Regions from separate parts of the Streptomyces sp. NPDC102278 genome, predicted to be linked through region 2. Evidence: riboswitches for the same ligand, from Rfam matches in the RefSeq annotation. Region 2 holds a riboswitch; the other holds the start of a gene.
What was found. A riboswitch is a leader RNA that binds a small molecule or an ion and turns the genes downstream of it on or off. The one in region 2 is predicted to bind cobalamin.
Positions count from the first base shown of each region.

Region 1: it holds a riboswitch for cobalamin, as region 2 does, so the genes downstream of both, ACIRO3_RS01145 (energy-coupling factor ABC transporter permease) here and ACIRO3_RS26420 (acyl-CoA thioesterase) in region 2, are expected to answer to the same signal.

Region 1 is NZ_JBIWLV010000001.1:252,534-259,953, reverse strand. It holds gene cbiQ (cobalt ECF transporter T component CbiQ) at 1-518, opposite strand, end outside; gene ACIRO3_RS01150 (energy-coupling factor ABC transporter substrate-binding protein) at 522-863, opposite strand; gene ACIRO3_RS01145 (energy-coupling factor ABC transporter permease) at 869-1,573, opposite strand; cobalamin riboswitch at 1,602-1,799, opposite strand; gene ACIRO3_RS01140 (flavodoxin family protein) at 1,938-2,651, shown strand; gene ACIRO3_RS01135 (hypothetical protein) at 2,752-3,255, opposite strand; gene ACIRO3_RS01130 (SsgA family sporulation/cell division regulator) at 3,401-3,808, opposite strand; gene ACIRO3_RS01125 (L-serine ammonia-lyase) at 4,035-5,417, opposite strand; gene glyA (serine hydroxymethyltransferase) at 5,846-7,117, opposite strand; gene gcvH (glycine cleavage system protein GcvH) at 7,133-7,420, opposite strand, start outside.
Region 2 is NZ_JBIWLV010000012.1:100,098-107,517, reverse strand. It holds gene ACIRO3_RS26445 (alpha/beta fold hydrolase) at 1-23, opposite strand, end outside; gene ACIRO3_RS26440 (TetR/AcrR family transcriptional regulator) at 20-643, opposite strand; gene ACIRO3_RS26435 (chaplin) at 1,104-1,337, shown strand; gene ACIRO3_RS26430 (protein-L-isoaspartate O-methyltransferase) at 1,562-2,758, opposite strand; gene ACIRO3_RS26425 (serine hydrolase domain-containing protein) at 3,042-4,094, opposite strand; cobalamin riboswitch at 4,304-4,527, shown strand; partial or broken gene ACIRO3_RS26420 (acyl-CoA thioesterase) at 4,669-5,001, shown strand; gene ACIRO3_RS26415 (ABC transporter substrate-binding protein) at 5,353-6,351, shown strand; gene ACIRO3_RS26410 (FecCD family ABC transporter permease) at 6,429-7,420, shown strand, end outside.

The sequences.
Region 1 (7,420 bases), on a different contig from region 2:
GTGTGCCCGAGTCGGGCCGCCTGGGCCCGGCGGACCTGGGCCATCGAGTCCAGCAGCAGGAAACCGATCCGGTACATGACCAGGGCCACGTCCACCACCGGCGCCGGCACCCCGGCCCGCACGAGCCGGGGCAGGACGTCCGACACCGGGGTGGTGAAGGCGAACAGCAGCACCCCCAGGGAGGCCGCGGAGGTGCGCAACAGCAGCTCGGCCGCGTGCCGGGGCCCGTCGGGGGCCCAGGAGACGAGCCCGGCCGGGCCGCCCACCGCGAACAGCAGCGGAAGGGCTCCGGTGAAGCAGAAGCCGAGCGGGATCCGAAAGGCCCGCCACAGTTGGCGCCCGGCCACCCCGGCGGGCCCGAGGAGCACCGCCAGGGTGGCCGCCGCGACGAGCGGGCCCCCGGGCCAGGGCGGCAGGGCCACGGCCGTGACCGTCAGCCCGAGCCCCAACAGGGCCTTCTCCAGCGGATGGCGGCGGCGCCAGCGACTGCCGTGCGCCGCAACGTCGATCGGCAGCACCGCCTACGACTCCGCGTGGCCCGCCGGGCCACCGGTCGCGCCCGCCTGGGCGAGGCCCTGACGGCGACCCTTGCGCACACCGAAGTAGTACGCGAGCACGCCCGCGCCCAGCGCCGCCTGAAGGGCGAACAGGGCCGACTCGATCTCCCCGGACGGGGGCTCGTACAGCGGGGAGAACCACGGCTCGTAGTCCGGCTTCAGCTCCGTGATGGCGGCCTCGGCCTGTGCGTCGGCGCCCGCGAACGGCTCTTCCTTGCCCTCGCCCAGGCCCAGCGCGAGCGGGAGCACGGCCAGCGCCGCCACCAGGAGCAGCAGGACCACGTTGATCTTCGTGTTCTTGGTCATCGCGTTCATCGGACCGCCGCCTCCTCCTGCTTGTTCCCGGTACGGGCGGTCAGCTTCGCGACGCCCAGCCGGACCAGGTCCGACCTGCTCGACTGCATCAGCAGCCGCATCACGAGGACGGTCAGCAGGCCCTCGCTGACGGCCAACGGGATCTGGGTGACGGCGAAGATGCCGCCGAACTTGGCGAGCGCGCCCAGGAAGCCGGTGCCCGGGTCGGGGAAGGCCAGCGCCAGCTGGACGCTGGTCACGCAGTAGGTGACCAGGTCGGCGAAGAACGCGCCGAAGAAGACGGTCACCATCAGCGGCAGGTCGAACTTCTTGAGCAGCCGGTAGACCCCGTAACCCGCCCACGGTCCGGCGATCGCCATGGAGAAGACGTTCGCGCCCAGCGTGGTCAGACCGCCGTGCGCCAACAGCAGCGCCTGGAAGAGCAGGGTGATCGTGCCGAGCACCGCCATGATCGGCGGCCGGAACAGGATCGCCCCGAGTCCGGTGCCGGTGGGGTGGGAACAACTGCCCGTCACCGAAGGGATCTTCAGGGCGGACAGGACGAAAGTGAAGGCACCGGACGCGCCGAGCAGCAGCGTGCTCTCGGGGTTGGCCTTCACCTCGCGCGTGAGGGCGCGCACACCGTGTACGACGAAGGGAGCGGACGCGGCGCCCCAGGCGACCGCGTGCAAAGGGGGCAGAAACCCCTCGGCTATATGCATGAGTAAGGAGACCTCTCCAGCACCTCGTGGATGGACGACGTGCCCTGGCCGGTCTCCTGGCTCACGGGTACTGATGCCCTGACTCCGCCTTCCCGGGGCCGTGCGGTCTCCCGCGCGGGCCCAGTGGCTTCCCGCAAGGGAGTGGAGCCGGACTTCCCGATCACAGTGGCGAGGGCCGCACCGGTTTTTCACCGGTTTCCCGAACACCAAGGCCCGCTGACCCTAGTCGGCCGCGCGGACCCGTAACAACCCGACCCCGTTCCCGCGGCCCGCGTCCACCCGCTCCGACCAGGGCCGATCCGGGCGGCCCCCGGACGGGCGCGGCCCGCTGGCGGACCCGTCCCGGCCTGCGCAGGGTGGGGGAGTGGCCGACGAACACGACTACTCAGACCTCAGCGCCGTCTACGTGAACTGCACGCTCAAGCGCTCGCCCGAGACCAGCAACACCGACGGGCTGATCACCAGGAGCCGCGCGGTGATGGAGGCGGCCGGCGCCCGGACCTCACTGATCCGCGCCGTCGACCACGACATCGCCACCGGTGTCTGGCCCGACATGACCGAGCACGGCTGGGAAACCGACCAGTGGCCCGTCCTCTACAGCCAGATCATGGACGCCGACATCCTCGTGCTGTGCGGGCCGATCTGGCTCGGCGACAACAGCTCGGTGATGAAGCGGGTCATCGAACGGCTCTACGCCTGCTCCTCGATCCTGAACGACCGGGGCCAGTACGCCTACTACGGCCGGGTCGGCGGCGCGCTGATCACCGGCAACGAGGACGGCGTCAAACACTGCGCCATGAACATCCTCTACAGCCTCCAACACCTCGGCTACGCGATCCCGCCGCAGGCCGACGCGGGCTGGATCGGTGAGGCCGGGCCCGGGCCCTCCTACCTCGACCCGGGTTCGGGCGGCCCGGAGAACGACTTCACCAACCGGAACACCACGTTCATGACGTGGAACCTGATGCACCTGGCCGCCCTGCTCAAGCGGGCCGGCGGCATGCCCGCACACGGCAACCAACGCTCCGAGTGGGACGCCGGGTGCCGTTTCGACTTCCCCAACCCGGAGCACCGCTAGGCAATGTCGTCCCGCCCTGTCGCGCTGTCGCGTGCGAGGGGCCCGGGGCGGCGCACGCCCCGGGCCCCTCGACCGTTCGACCGGTTCGTCGGGCGACGGTTCAGCAGGTCGCCGGATGCGGGAAGTCGACGACCAGCCGCTCCGGCGCGTGCAGCACGCTCGTCTTGTAGGTGGGCTTGGTGTCGAAGGCGGCGCCGAAGGTCACGTACCCCTCGTAGTCGCCGGTGTAGGCCAGGCCCTTGAGCTTGCTCAGGTTGATCTTCTGCAGGCGGGGCCCCTGGTAGACGTTCTGGCCGGCGTCGGTGTGCCCTGCCGCCGGGTGCAGTCGGATCTCCAGGAAGTACTTCCCGGCCAGCGGGACGGGCTTGCCGGACCCGTCGTAGACCAGTTCGGGAACGGGTGTGACGGTGACCGGGGGAGCGGATCCCTGAAGGTCGACGACGAGCCGGTCGAAGGTGCAGTGCCCGCCGAAGCGGGCGTTGGTGACCAGCGTGGTGGACAAGGTGCGGGTGGCGGCCGAGGCCGGTGCGGCGAGGCCGATGCCGGCGGCGAGCAGCGTGCCCGTGACGAGTGCGATGACCTGACGGCGACGTGGCGGACGCATGACGTCCCCCCGATTCTTGAGAGACGGGGACAGTGGTGTCACAGCAGAAGACACTTCCGGGGCGCCCATGGTTGCACCGGATCGGGCACGAGCCACGAGGCCGCGTGGCGGGAGGCCGGGTACCGCGAGGTCGTGCGCCGCGCCGTCAGCCGGGCAGCAGCGCGCTCAGCTCCGCGTCCAGGTCGTAGTGCCGTCGTTCCTGCCCGCGCGGCACCAGTTCCACCAGCCGGCGGCACAGGGCCCGTACGTCCTTCGCCCGGGCGGACATCACACACCCGTGCTCGCCGTTGCTGAACGCCAGGAAGATCCGCGGCTCGGTGGCCTTCCAGCGCGGCCACACCTGTATGTCGCCCTCGCCCGTGGCGCAGGTCTGCCCGTCGAGCAGCAGCTCGCGGGAGAACACCCAGCGCGCGATGTGCACCCCGGCGCCCTCGAAGTCGAGGGCGATCTCGTACGGCCGGTCCGTGCGGTACACGAACGTCCCGCGCACCGGAATGGGGGTGGTCGCGCCCTCCAGGAGGAGGGGGAGGACGCGGTGCTCCGTGATCGTCATGGCGGGGGTGGCCTCTCTGTCGGCGGGGTGTCTCGTGCCCCTCGGGCAAGCCAACCCCACGCCTTCCCCGCATCCGCGGGTCCAAGGTCCCGACCCGGACGGGCCGCTCGACCCGTCTTGCCCCGCCCCGGCGGACCTGCCCCCTCCGAACACGCGGGAGCCCGCCCTCCGGGGGAGGACGGGCTCGACGGGCCCGCCGCGCGCGGCGGCGGACGGAGTCGTCAGATCAGCATTCGATGACGTTGACCGCGAGACCGCCGCGAGCGGTCTCCTTGTACTTCACCTTCATGTCGGCGCCGGTCTCCTTCATGGTCTTGATGACCTTGTCGAGGGAGACCTTGTGGGTGCCGTCGCCGCGCATCGCCATCTTGGCCGCGGTGACCGCCTTGACGGCCGCCATGCCGTTGCGCTCGATGCACGGGATCTGCACCAGACCGCCGACCGGGTCACAGGTGAGGCCGAGGTTGTGCTCCATGCCGATCTCGGCGGCGTTCTCCACCTGCTCGGGCGTGCCGCCCAGGACCTCGGCGAGGGCGCCGGCCGCCATGGAGCAGGCCGAGCCGACCTCGCCCTGGCAGCCGACCTCGGCACCCGAGATCGAGGCGTTCTCCTTGAAGAGCATGCCGATCGCGCCCGCCGCGAGGAGGAAGCGGACCACGCCGTCCTCGTCCGCCCCGGGCACGAAGTTCATGTAGTAGTGCAGGACCGCCGGGATGATTCCCGCGGCGCCGTTGGTGGGGGCGGTGACGACCCGGCCGCCCGCCGCGTTCTCCTCGTTGACGGCCATCGCGTACAGCGTCGCCCACTCCATGGCGTGCGCCTGCGGATTGCCCTCGGCGCGCAGCTGGCGGGCGGTGCCGGCGGCGCGGCGCTTGACGCGCAGACCGCCCGGCAGGATGCCCTCGCGGGACATGCCGCGCGACACGCAGGCCTGCATGACCCGCCAGATCTCCAGGAGGCCCGCGCGGATCTCCTCCTCCGTGCGCCAGGCCTTCTCGTTCTCCAGCATCAGCGAGGAGATCGACAGGCCGTTCTCCTTCGCCAGCCGCAACATCTCGTCACCGGAGCGGAAGGAGTACTTCAACACCGTGTCGTCGAGCTTGATCCGGTCCTCGCCGACCGCGTCCTCGTCGACCACGAAGCCGCCGCCCACCGAGTAGTACGTCTTCTCCAGCAGCGGGGTGCCGGAGGCGTCGTACGCGAAGAGCGTCATGCCGTTCGCGTGGTACGGCAGCGAGCGCCGACGGTGCAGGATCAGCTGGTTCGGCTCGTCGAAGGCGATCTCGTGGGCCTCGCCTATCTCGGCGCCGAGCAGCCGCAGCCGGCCGCTCTGGCGGATGCGCTCCACCTCGGCGTCCGCCGTCTCGACGTTCACCGTGCGGGGGGAGTGCCCCTCCAGTCCCAGCAGGACGGCCTTGGGCGTGCCGTGGCCGTGGCCGGTCGCGCCCAGGGAGCCGAAGAGTTCCGCGCGGACGGACGCGGTCTGGGCGAGGACACCGTCCTTCTTCAGGCGGGTCACGAACATGCGTGCCGCCCGCATCGGGCCGACCGTGTGGGAAGAGGAGGGACCGATGCCGATGGAGAAGAGATCGAAGACGGAGATGGCCACGGTGGCGGACTCCCTTGTCTGCTCGTGGGGTGGGAGGGGGCAGGAGAGGCGGATTGGTCGGATTTTGTCCGGCAGCCGAGCTTAACGCGAGGAGGTGAACAAGCCGGCCGGCGCGGGCCGCGCGCGGGTGACGGTCAGGCGCGGCCCGGTTCGCGCTCCGGTACGACGCCCCCGGCCTCGGGCCGGTACGGGAGCGGGCCCGGGCGGCGGGCCCGTGCGGCGGGCCCGGGCGGGGTGGGCCCGGGCGGGGTGGGCCCGGGCGGGCGGGCCCGCACGCGCACCGGCTCGGACACACGTGAGCAAGGCCATGTCGGGCCGGTCGTGGCGCCGGTCGCGGGGCCGGGGTCGTGCCCGCCCGATCACGAGAAGGGCCCGGTGCCTGTTTCCACAGCCACCGGGCCCTTCTCACGAAGACCTAGCGCGCCACGTCAGAGCGTGGGGTACAGCGGGAACTTCGCGGCGAGCGCCGAGACGCGCGCCTTGAGGGCCTCGGCGTCGGCCTCCGCGAAGGGGGACGGCGCCTTCAGCGCCTCCGCGATGATCTCGGCGACCTCGGTGAAGGCCTCCGCGTCGAAACCGCGGGTGGCCAGGGCCGGCGTACCGATCCGCAGACCCGAGGTGACCATCGGCGGCCGCGGGTCGTTCGGGATGGCGTTCCGGTTGACCGTGATGCCGACCTCGTGGAGGCGGTCCTCGGCCTGCTGACCGTCCAGCTCCGAGTTGCGCAGGTCGACCAGGACCAGGTGCACGTCGGTGCCGCCGGTGAGGACGTCCACGCCCACGGCCTTGACGTCGTCCCGGACCAGCCGGGCGGCGAGGATCTTCGCGCCCTCCAGGGTGCGCTCCTGGCGCTCCTTGAACTCGGGCGAGGCGGCGACCTTGAACGAGACCGCCTTGGCCGCGATCACGTGCTCCAGCGGACCACCCTGCTGGCCGGGGAAGACCGCGGAGTTGATCTTCTTGGCCAGTTCCTGCGTCGACAGGATGACACCGCCGCGCGGACCGCCGAGGGTCTTGTGCGTGGTGGTGGTCACGACGTGGGCGTGCGGCACCGGGTTCGGGTGCAGACCCGCGGCGACCAGGCCGGCGAAGTGCGCCATGTCGACCATCAGGTACGCGCCGACCTCGTCCGCGATGCGGCGGAAGGCGGCGAAGTCCAGCCGGCGCGGGTAGGCGGACCAGCCCGCGACGATCAGCTGGGGCTTGGACTCCTTGGCGAGGCGCTCGACCTCGGCCATGTCCACCTCGCCCGAGGCGTCCACGTGGTACGGGACCACGTTGTAGAGCTTGCCGGAGAAGTTGATCTTCATGCCGTGGGTCAGGTGACCGCCGTGGGCGAGGTTCAGGCCCATGATCGTGTCGCCCGGCTTGAGCAGCGCGAACATCGCGGCGGCGTTCGCCTGCGCACCGGAGTGCGGCTGGACGTTCGCGGCCTCGGCGCCGAACAGCGCCTTGATGCGGTCGATCGCGATCTGCTCGACCACGTCGACGTGCTCGCAGCCGCCGTAGTAGCGGCGACCGGGGTAGCCCTCGGCGTACTTGTTGGTCAGGACCGAGCCCTGGGCCTCCATGACGGCGACCGGAGCGAAGTTCTCCGACGCGATCATTTCCAGGGTGGACTGCTGGCGCTCGAGTTCGGCGTCGACGGCGGCGGCGACGTCGGGGTCGAGCTCGTGGAGAGGGGTGTTCAGTACAGACATCAGGGTCCCCTGGGGTCAGTTACCGGCGGTGAGCTTGGCGTACTCGTCGACGGAGAGCAGGTCGGGCTGCTCCTCCGTGACGCGCACCTTGAAGAGCCAGCCACCCTCGAAGGGAGCCGAGTTCACCAGCGACGGGTCGTCCACGACGTCCTGGTTGGCCTCGACGACCTCACCGGTGACGGGGGAGTACAGGTCGCTGACCGACTTGGTCGACTCCAGCTCGCCGCAGGTCTCACCCGCGGTCACGGTGTCGCCGACCTCGGGGAGCTGGGCGTAGACGACGTCACCGAGCGCGTTGGCCGC
Region 2 (7,420 bases):
CGGGGCGGCGCGTCGGCGGTCATTTCGCGTCCCGGGTGCGCAGCGGCGCCAGCAGTTGGTCGCGGTACGGATCCGCGGCCGCCGCGGCGAGCGCGACGTCCAGCGCGAACAGGGAACGGGTGAGGAACCGGTCGTCGTCGATCAGGCCTGCGACCCACTGGTGCAGCGCCCCCACGCACGAGGCGCTGACCACGGCGGCCAACGCGTCGGTATCGATGTCGGCGCGCAGGAGGCCTCGTGTCCGGGCGTCCGCCATCGCCCGACGGAGCTGGGTGTGGGGACTGCGGGCGAGTACGAGGCCGCTCGCCTCCCACCCGCGCACCATGCGGCGCGACACGACCGGATCGCTCACGAAGAGCTGGACGGTCGACCTGACGACATCCCGCGGGTCACCGGCTTCCAGCGGGGCCAGGCGGTCCTCCAGCTCGTCCACGAACCCGTCGGCGAGCGCCTCCCAGATCTTCTCGCGCGGCCCGATCAGGTTGTACACGGTGGCTGGGGAGACCTCGGCCCGTTCGGCGATCCGCTCGGTACTGATCACCGATTCCGGTCCTTCCCGCAGGAGTTCGCGCGTCGCTTCGAGGATCCGCGACCGTCTCCGCGCCTTGTGTCGCTCACGCAGCCCCCCTTCGGCTGTCCGCATGCGCCCACCCGCCTTCCGCAAAACTTAGAGAGTCGTCTAAAAACAGAGTTCCCTCTGGAGAGGGTCGGGCAAACCTCGGTCGGGCAAACCTCGCCGGAGTGCGCGGTTACGTGCCGCTGGGGCTGGTGTGGCTCCGCCGGCCTTGGCGCCCGGCGGCGAGCTGGTGGGCGAGGTGGGTCTCGGAGCCCTCGCCGAAGGCCAACGCACGCGAGGTACACCGTGCCCGGGACTTCCCTCGTTGCCCGGCGAAGCGGAAGCGCCGGCCGGGGTCGGCCGGTTCAATGGCTGCCCGATTCGTTCAGGAGGGCTCGCAGCGTGCGCCGCTCGGCCGTGGACCACCCAACTTCGAACGTACTGCCACAGCACGTCATCGCTTTCCTGGAGATGGAATCGGCATCCCTCCAGAAGCCGGTCGGCCGTTCCCCTGGCGAAGAGCCGGAACCGGAGGCGCTGGTGGGCAATGACCGTGCCCTGGGATTCGATCGCCGCGACCGCGGCCACCGTCGTCATGGGCGCGGCCGGCCTCGCCTCCGCCGACGCCGGCGCCGAGGCCGCCGCCGTGGGCTCCCCCGGCGTCCTGTCCGGCAACACGGCCCAGGTCCCCGTCCACGTTCCCGTCAACGTGTGCGGCAACAGCGTCAACGTCATCGGCCTGCTCAACCCGGCCTTCGGCAACCAGTGCGCCAACGACTGACACCCACCACGCCTGGCGGCGAAGCCTTCACGGCCTCCCCGCCGCCGCGGGAGCGGTGAGCCGGAGAGACCCGGGGGAGACGATCGGATCTCCTCCCCGGCTCCCCCGCTCACACACCACAGGGCCCGCCCCACACCCCGGGGGCGGGCCCTGCCCGTTCCGGGACGCGCCCGGTCCGGTCCGGCTCCAGAAGGCCGCAGGTCAGAAAGCCGGCAGTCAGAAGGTCAGAAGGCAGTCACGGCGGTCGCGGGAGTGTCCACCCACACCGTGGTGGTGGGCCCCGTGACGGTGAGGCCGTAGCGGTCGATGCCGGGTCGGCCGAGTTGTTCCCAGTGCCGGTGTGCGGTGGCGATCTCGTCCCACAGGCGTCGGGGTCCGGCCTGGGTGACGGTGAAGGCGGCCGAGGTGAGGCCGTCGTGGTCGACGGTCGCCCAGGAGTCGGCGGTGTCCGCGACGTGGAGGCGGGTGGGGGCGTGTTCACCGCCGGTGTCCCAGGCGAAGGCGGTGCCGGGGACCGTGAGGCCGATGTGGAACTCGGTGTCGAGGTCACCGCCCGCGACCGCCCACGGCGACAACGTGGTCGACGAGCGCACGGCCTGGCGAGCATCGGCGCCCCGTGCGGCCGGTCCAGGCGCCGGGCCACATCGATCCGTGCCGGGGCGTGCCATCTGCATGAACGAGGCGAACGAGTGGAACCGGCCCTCGGCGCGGCCGTGCTGGTGGGACGTCAACGCGAGGGTGCCGTACGTGCACCAGGCCGAGGACCACGGGGTCACGATCCGGCCGCCGGATGGGACCTGGGTGAGCCAGGTGGGCGGGATGTGATCGACGGAGAACGTGGCGAGAACCACGTCGTGGGGGCCCCCGGGCGGGCGGCAGTCGGCGGCGTCCCCGACGACGACCGTCGGTGTGTACCCGGTCGCCTTGAGGTTCTCCTGCGCCTCGGCGGCGATCACCGGGTCGAGCTCGACGGTGGTCACCCGCCGGTCCCCGACGAGCGCGCACAGCAGGGCCGCGTTGTAGCCGGTGCCTGCGCCCCACTCCAACACCCGGGCGCCGGGGGCTGCCGGACCCGGGGATGATCCGCCGAAGCCGGCCAGGAGCAGCATGCGCGCGACCATCGAGGGCATCGATGCCGACGAGGACGGCAGCCCGTCGGTGAACCGTGTGACGAGCGGCTCGTCCGAGTAGGCCGCGGCCGTCCACCGGTCGGGCTCGGTGGCGCGGTCGACGGGCTCGTAGCCACCGGAGACGTCCCGCTGCCAGATCCGGTCGGGCAGGAACCGGTGCCGGTGCACGCGGCGGAGTACCTGCTCCAGCCCGGCGGGCAACGGTTGATCGAGCTGCTCGGCGACCGCGGTGAGCAGCCCGTCGACGAGCACGTCGTCTGCCGGGGCATCGCCGCGCGGGGTGGTGACCACGGGTCTACTTCTTCTTGTCGGGGTCGGTGGGCGGCGGAGGCGGAGGGGGCGGCGGCACCGGCCGGTTCGGCTGGTGCCCGTCGTCACCGATCGGAGACCGGTGTTTGCCTTCCACGATCCCTGCCACGGCAACCTCCTCGCGGGTCCGAATCCCCAACGGTAGAAGCGGAACAGCGGATGCGGCAGGGCGCGTGTCGGGCGCATACCTGGCCGACGAGTGAAATCGTCGGCCACCGCGGCCCTGGCACGGCCAGGGAGGGGAACCGTACGCGCGGCGGGCGGGTCAGTGCGGCGCGGACGGGTGTTGTGCCTGCAGGGTGCGCAGGAGGTCGAAGGCGGGTCGGTCGACCGGGCGGGGGGTGTTGGCGAGGGCGATGACTCCCAGCCGCTTCTCCGGGTCGAAGCTCACGAAGGAGGAGAATCCGCCGGTGCCGCCGTTGTGCCAGATCTGGAGGTGGGCGCCCTGCCGGGGGTGGAGGCGGTGGGCCATCCAGCCCAGGTGTACCCGGGCGAAGGGACTTTGGCGGTACTCGACCTCCCGGCTCAGGCGGATCGCGGCCGTGAGGGGCTCGGGGCCGCCGTCCAGTTGGGCCCGGACGAAGGCGACCAGGTCGGTCGCGGTCGACCGCAGGCCGCCGGATCCGGTCAGGTCGGCGAGGTGCCAGGCAGGGGTGGGCCGTCCGCCGCGGTCGTGGCCCCGGGCGGAACGTCGCGCCCGTGCAGCGTCCACGCTCACCACGGTGTCCCCCATGTCCAGGGGGCTGCAGATCGTACGGGTGACGAGGGTTTCGTAGTCGGTGCCGGCCCGGCGGGCCAGGGCCAGCCCCAGTAGGCCGCATCCGAGGTTGGAGTAGCGCAACCGCGCGCCCGGTACGGCTCCCAGGCGGGTCCGGGCCAGCCCTGACAGGAGCCACTCGGTGTTGCAATGGGCGTACGGGTCGGGTTTGTTGGGGCGCAGGAGGGCCGGGAGCAGCATGCCTTTGGGGAGTCGGGGCAGGCCGGAGGTGTGGGTTGCGAGGTGCCGCAGGGTGATCCGCTCGCCGCCGCGTGACGGTACGGCCGTGTCTTCGGGCAGCAGGTCGCTCAGCGGTTCGTCCAGGTCTGTTTCGCCGGTCAGGGTCAGCCGCGCGAGGGCCAGGGCGGTGAACGCCTTGGTCACCGACCCGATCTCGAACAGGGTGTCCGGCCCCGGTACATGGGCGTGGTCTCCGCCGGTGCTGCCCGCACCTCTGATCTCCGCGCGGTCTCCCGCGAGGGCGGCGACCACCACGCCCACGCGGTGGTCGGCCAGTTGGTCGGCGGTCTGCCGGACAAGGGTGCCTAGTTCTTGCTCCATGAGCGAAATCATCGCGGCGTCCGACGGTCGGCCCGTGCTCCTGGATGATGAATTCCGGTTCGCGGCCCTGCGACCTGAGCAGGAGGGGCAGCCATCCGCGGGCTGGTGCCGTCGCGTGCGAGAGCGGTCCGCTTCCGACCCTCCGGCCTGCCGCAGCAGTTCAGAGCAGGCTGTCTGACGTGGCCGGCCGACCTCCGCTTCCGCGCGGGTAGGGTGGGAGCGCAGCTGGTTCGCCCCGTCCGCCAGGCGGGATGCGACGCAAGAGGGAACCCGGTGGGAATCCGGGACTGCCCCGCAGCGGTGAGCGGGAACGACCGCCGTCATACGCACTGGGACCGAACGGTCTTGGGAAGCGACGGCCAGTAGGTGTCCGCCGGGAGACCGGCAGGCGTGCCCGCGAGTCCGAAAACCTGCCACTGCCCGCATGCCTCAGGCGTGCGGGGCGCCGAGGAACACCCTCGGGCCTTTCTGCCGCGACTCGCGAAGGAGAGTTGACGTGGCCGACCCGACCGCAAGCACCGCGGGGTGCGTTTCCAAGATCCCGGGCGACTCCCGGGTGACGCTCGCCCACATCATGAGCGAGCACGACACCAATCTCTACGGGACCATCCACGGCGGCGTGGTGATGAAGCTGATCGACGACGCGGCCGCCGCCGCGGCCGGGCGGCACGCGGACGGACCCGCCGTCACCGTGGCCGTGGACCGGATGTCCTTTCTCGCGCCGGTCCGCGCCGGTGACCTGCTCAGCGTCGACGCCGAACTGGAACGGGCCGGCCGGACATCGATGACGGTCGGCGTGCGTGTGCGGGCCGAGCGCTGGAACGCCTCGGGCCCCACGACCGAAGTGGCCACCGCGAGGCTGGCCTTCGTAGCGATAGACGCCGACGGCAAGCCGCGTCCCGTCCCGGCACTCGACGTCTCCGGGGCGACTCCCTCGTAGGCGAAGGGCCGTACACCGCTGCTGTGACGTCCTGCCCCTTCCGCGTCCTTGTGGTCGTGGTCGTGGCAGGACGGTTCCCGGTTGCCCAGGGGGGTGGCGCGATTCGTCGCGCGCGACCCTCCGCGCCCCCGCGAGCCCTCCCCCATCCGTCGGCCTTGTTGCGGTCTCCACGCAGTTGCCTCTGCTTGCGGCAGCGGTAGCGGCAGGGTGGACCGAACTGGCCGGATTCCCACGGGTGGGGCGGCACGCCCCCGCACGGCCCAGTCCTCCGACCAGGCGTGCAGACCATCCGACCCATCTGCGGTGAGAGGACCATCCATGCCCCGCAACCCCCGCAACCCCCTGAAATCCATGCTGTCCGCTTGCGCCCTGGCCCTGCTCATATCCGGCTGCGGAGGCGGTACCACCCCCTCCGCCACCTCGTCGGCGGGCCCGTCCGCCCAGGGCTTTCCGGTCACGATCGACAACTGCGGCGTGAAGACCACGTATCAGCGTCCGCCGGGGCGGGCCGTCTCGCTGAACCAGCACGCGACCGAGGCCCTGCTGTCTCTCGGCGTGGAGAAGTCGATGGTCGGCACGGGCTACCTGGACGACAAGATCCTCCCCGAGTACCAGGCCGCCTACGACAGCGTGAAGGTCATCTCCAAGGAATACCCCTCCTACGAGGCGCTGTTGGAGGCCGAGCCCGACTTCGTCTACGGCGGGTGGACCTCCACCTTCGACGAGAAGGAGGGCCGCGGCCGGGCCGCGTTCACCAAGGCCGGGATCAACACCTACCTCAACACCGAGGAGTGCCCCACCGGTCCGGTGACCGTCGCCTCCCTGGACGAGGAGATCCGTACTCTCGCCAAGATCTTCGGTGTTCCCGAGCGGGGCGAGCAGCGGCTGGGGAAGCTGCACGCCACCCTCGACAAGGTCGAGACCGGGCTCACCGGCGTCACCCCGGTCAAGCTCTTCGTGTACGACAGCGGCGACAAGACGGCCTTCACCGCGGGCGGCAAGGGCATCGGCAACGAGATGATCCGGCGGGCCGGCGGGGTGAACCTCTTCGCCGACCTCGACAAGGCCTTCGGCGACGTCTCCTTCGAACAGGTCGCCCAGCGCGCCCCCGAGGCCATCGTCATCTACGACTACGGTGACCAATCCGTCGAGGACAAGAAGAGGTTCCTGCTCGCCCACCCGGCGCTGAAGGACGTACCCGCGATCAGGAACCAGCGGTTCGCGGTCCTGCCCCTGTCCTCCACGGTGCTCGGCGTCCGGATGCCGTCGGCCGTCGAATCGCTCGCGCAGCAGCTCCACCCCGGCCGCGTCCGGTGACCGACGTGAAGACCCGTGCGACCGAGGGAGTCGCCCTCGACGGGAGTGGCCGGCCCGTCCGCGCGCGGCGACCCGGGATCCCGTACAGCGTGGTGCTGGCCTTCCTCGGCGTCCTGGTGGCCTGCGCCGCGACGGCCGGGATCGCGGCGGGGTCGATCAGTGTCCCGGCCGATCAGGTGTGGAGCATCCTGGCGCACCGCGTGCACCCGGCCCTCGCCGAGCCGACGTGGACCCCGGTGCGCGAGACGATCGTCGTGGATGTCCGCCTCCCCCGGGTGCTGCTGGCCGGGGTGGTCGGGGCGGGGCTGTCGGTCTCCGGAATGGCGTTGCAGGCCCTGGTGCGCAACCCCCTCGCCGACCCGATGCTGCTGGGCGTGTCCTCGGGCGCGTCGGTCGGCGCGGTGCTGGTCCTCGTACTGAATCTGACGGTGTTCGGGCTGTTCACCCTGCCGGTCGCGGCATTCTGCGGGGCGCTGGCGGCTCTGGTCGCGGTCTACTTCCTGGCCCGTTCCGGCGGGCGGATGACGACGGTGCGGCTGGTCCTGGCGGGCGTGGCGACGGCCGAGGTGTTGTCGGCGCTGGCCAGTTTCCTGATCGTCACCTCGAACGATCCGCACAAAACGCAGTCCGCGCTGCGCTGGATGCTCGGCGGGCTGGCCGGCACGACCTGGACGACGGTGTGGATTCCGGTCGGTGCGGTGCTGATGGGGACGGCCGTCCTGCTGGGTGTCTGCCGCTCCCTCAATCTGCTGCTTGCCGGGGAGGAGGCCGCCGCGGCCCTCGGTTTGGACGTGCACCGGTTCCGCGGCGCCCTGTTCACCCTGGTGGCCTTGATGATCGGCACGATCGTCGCGGTCAGCGGGCAGATCGGCTTCGTGGGGCTGATCATGCCGCACGTGGTGCGGCTGCTCGTGGGGGCCGACCACCGCCGGGCGCTGCCCGCGGCCGCGCTCCTGGGCGCGGCCTTCCTGATCGCCGCCGACCTGGCGGCGCGCACGCTCATGAGCCCGGAGGAGATTCCCGTCGGCATCCTCACCGCCCTGGTGGGCGGCCCGTTCTTCCTCTGGCT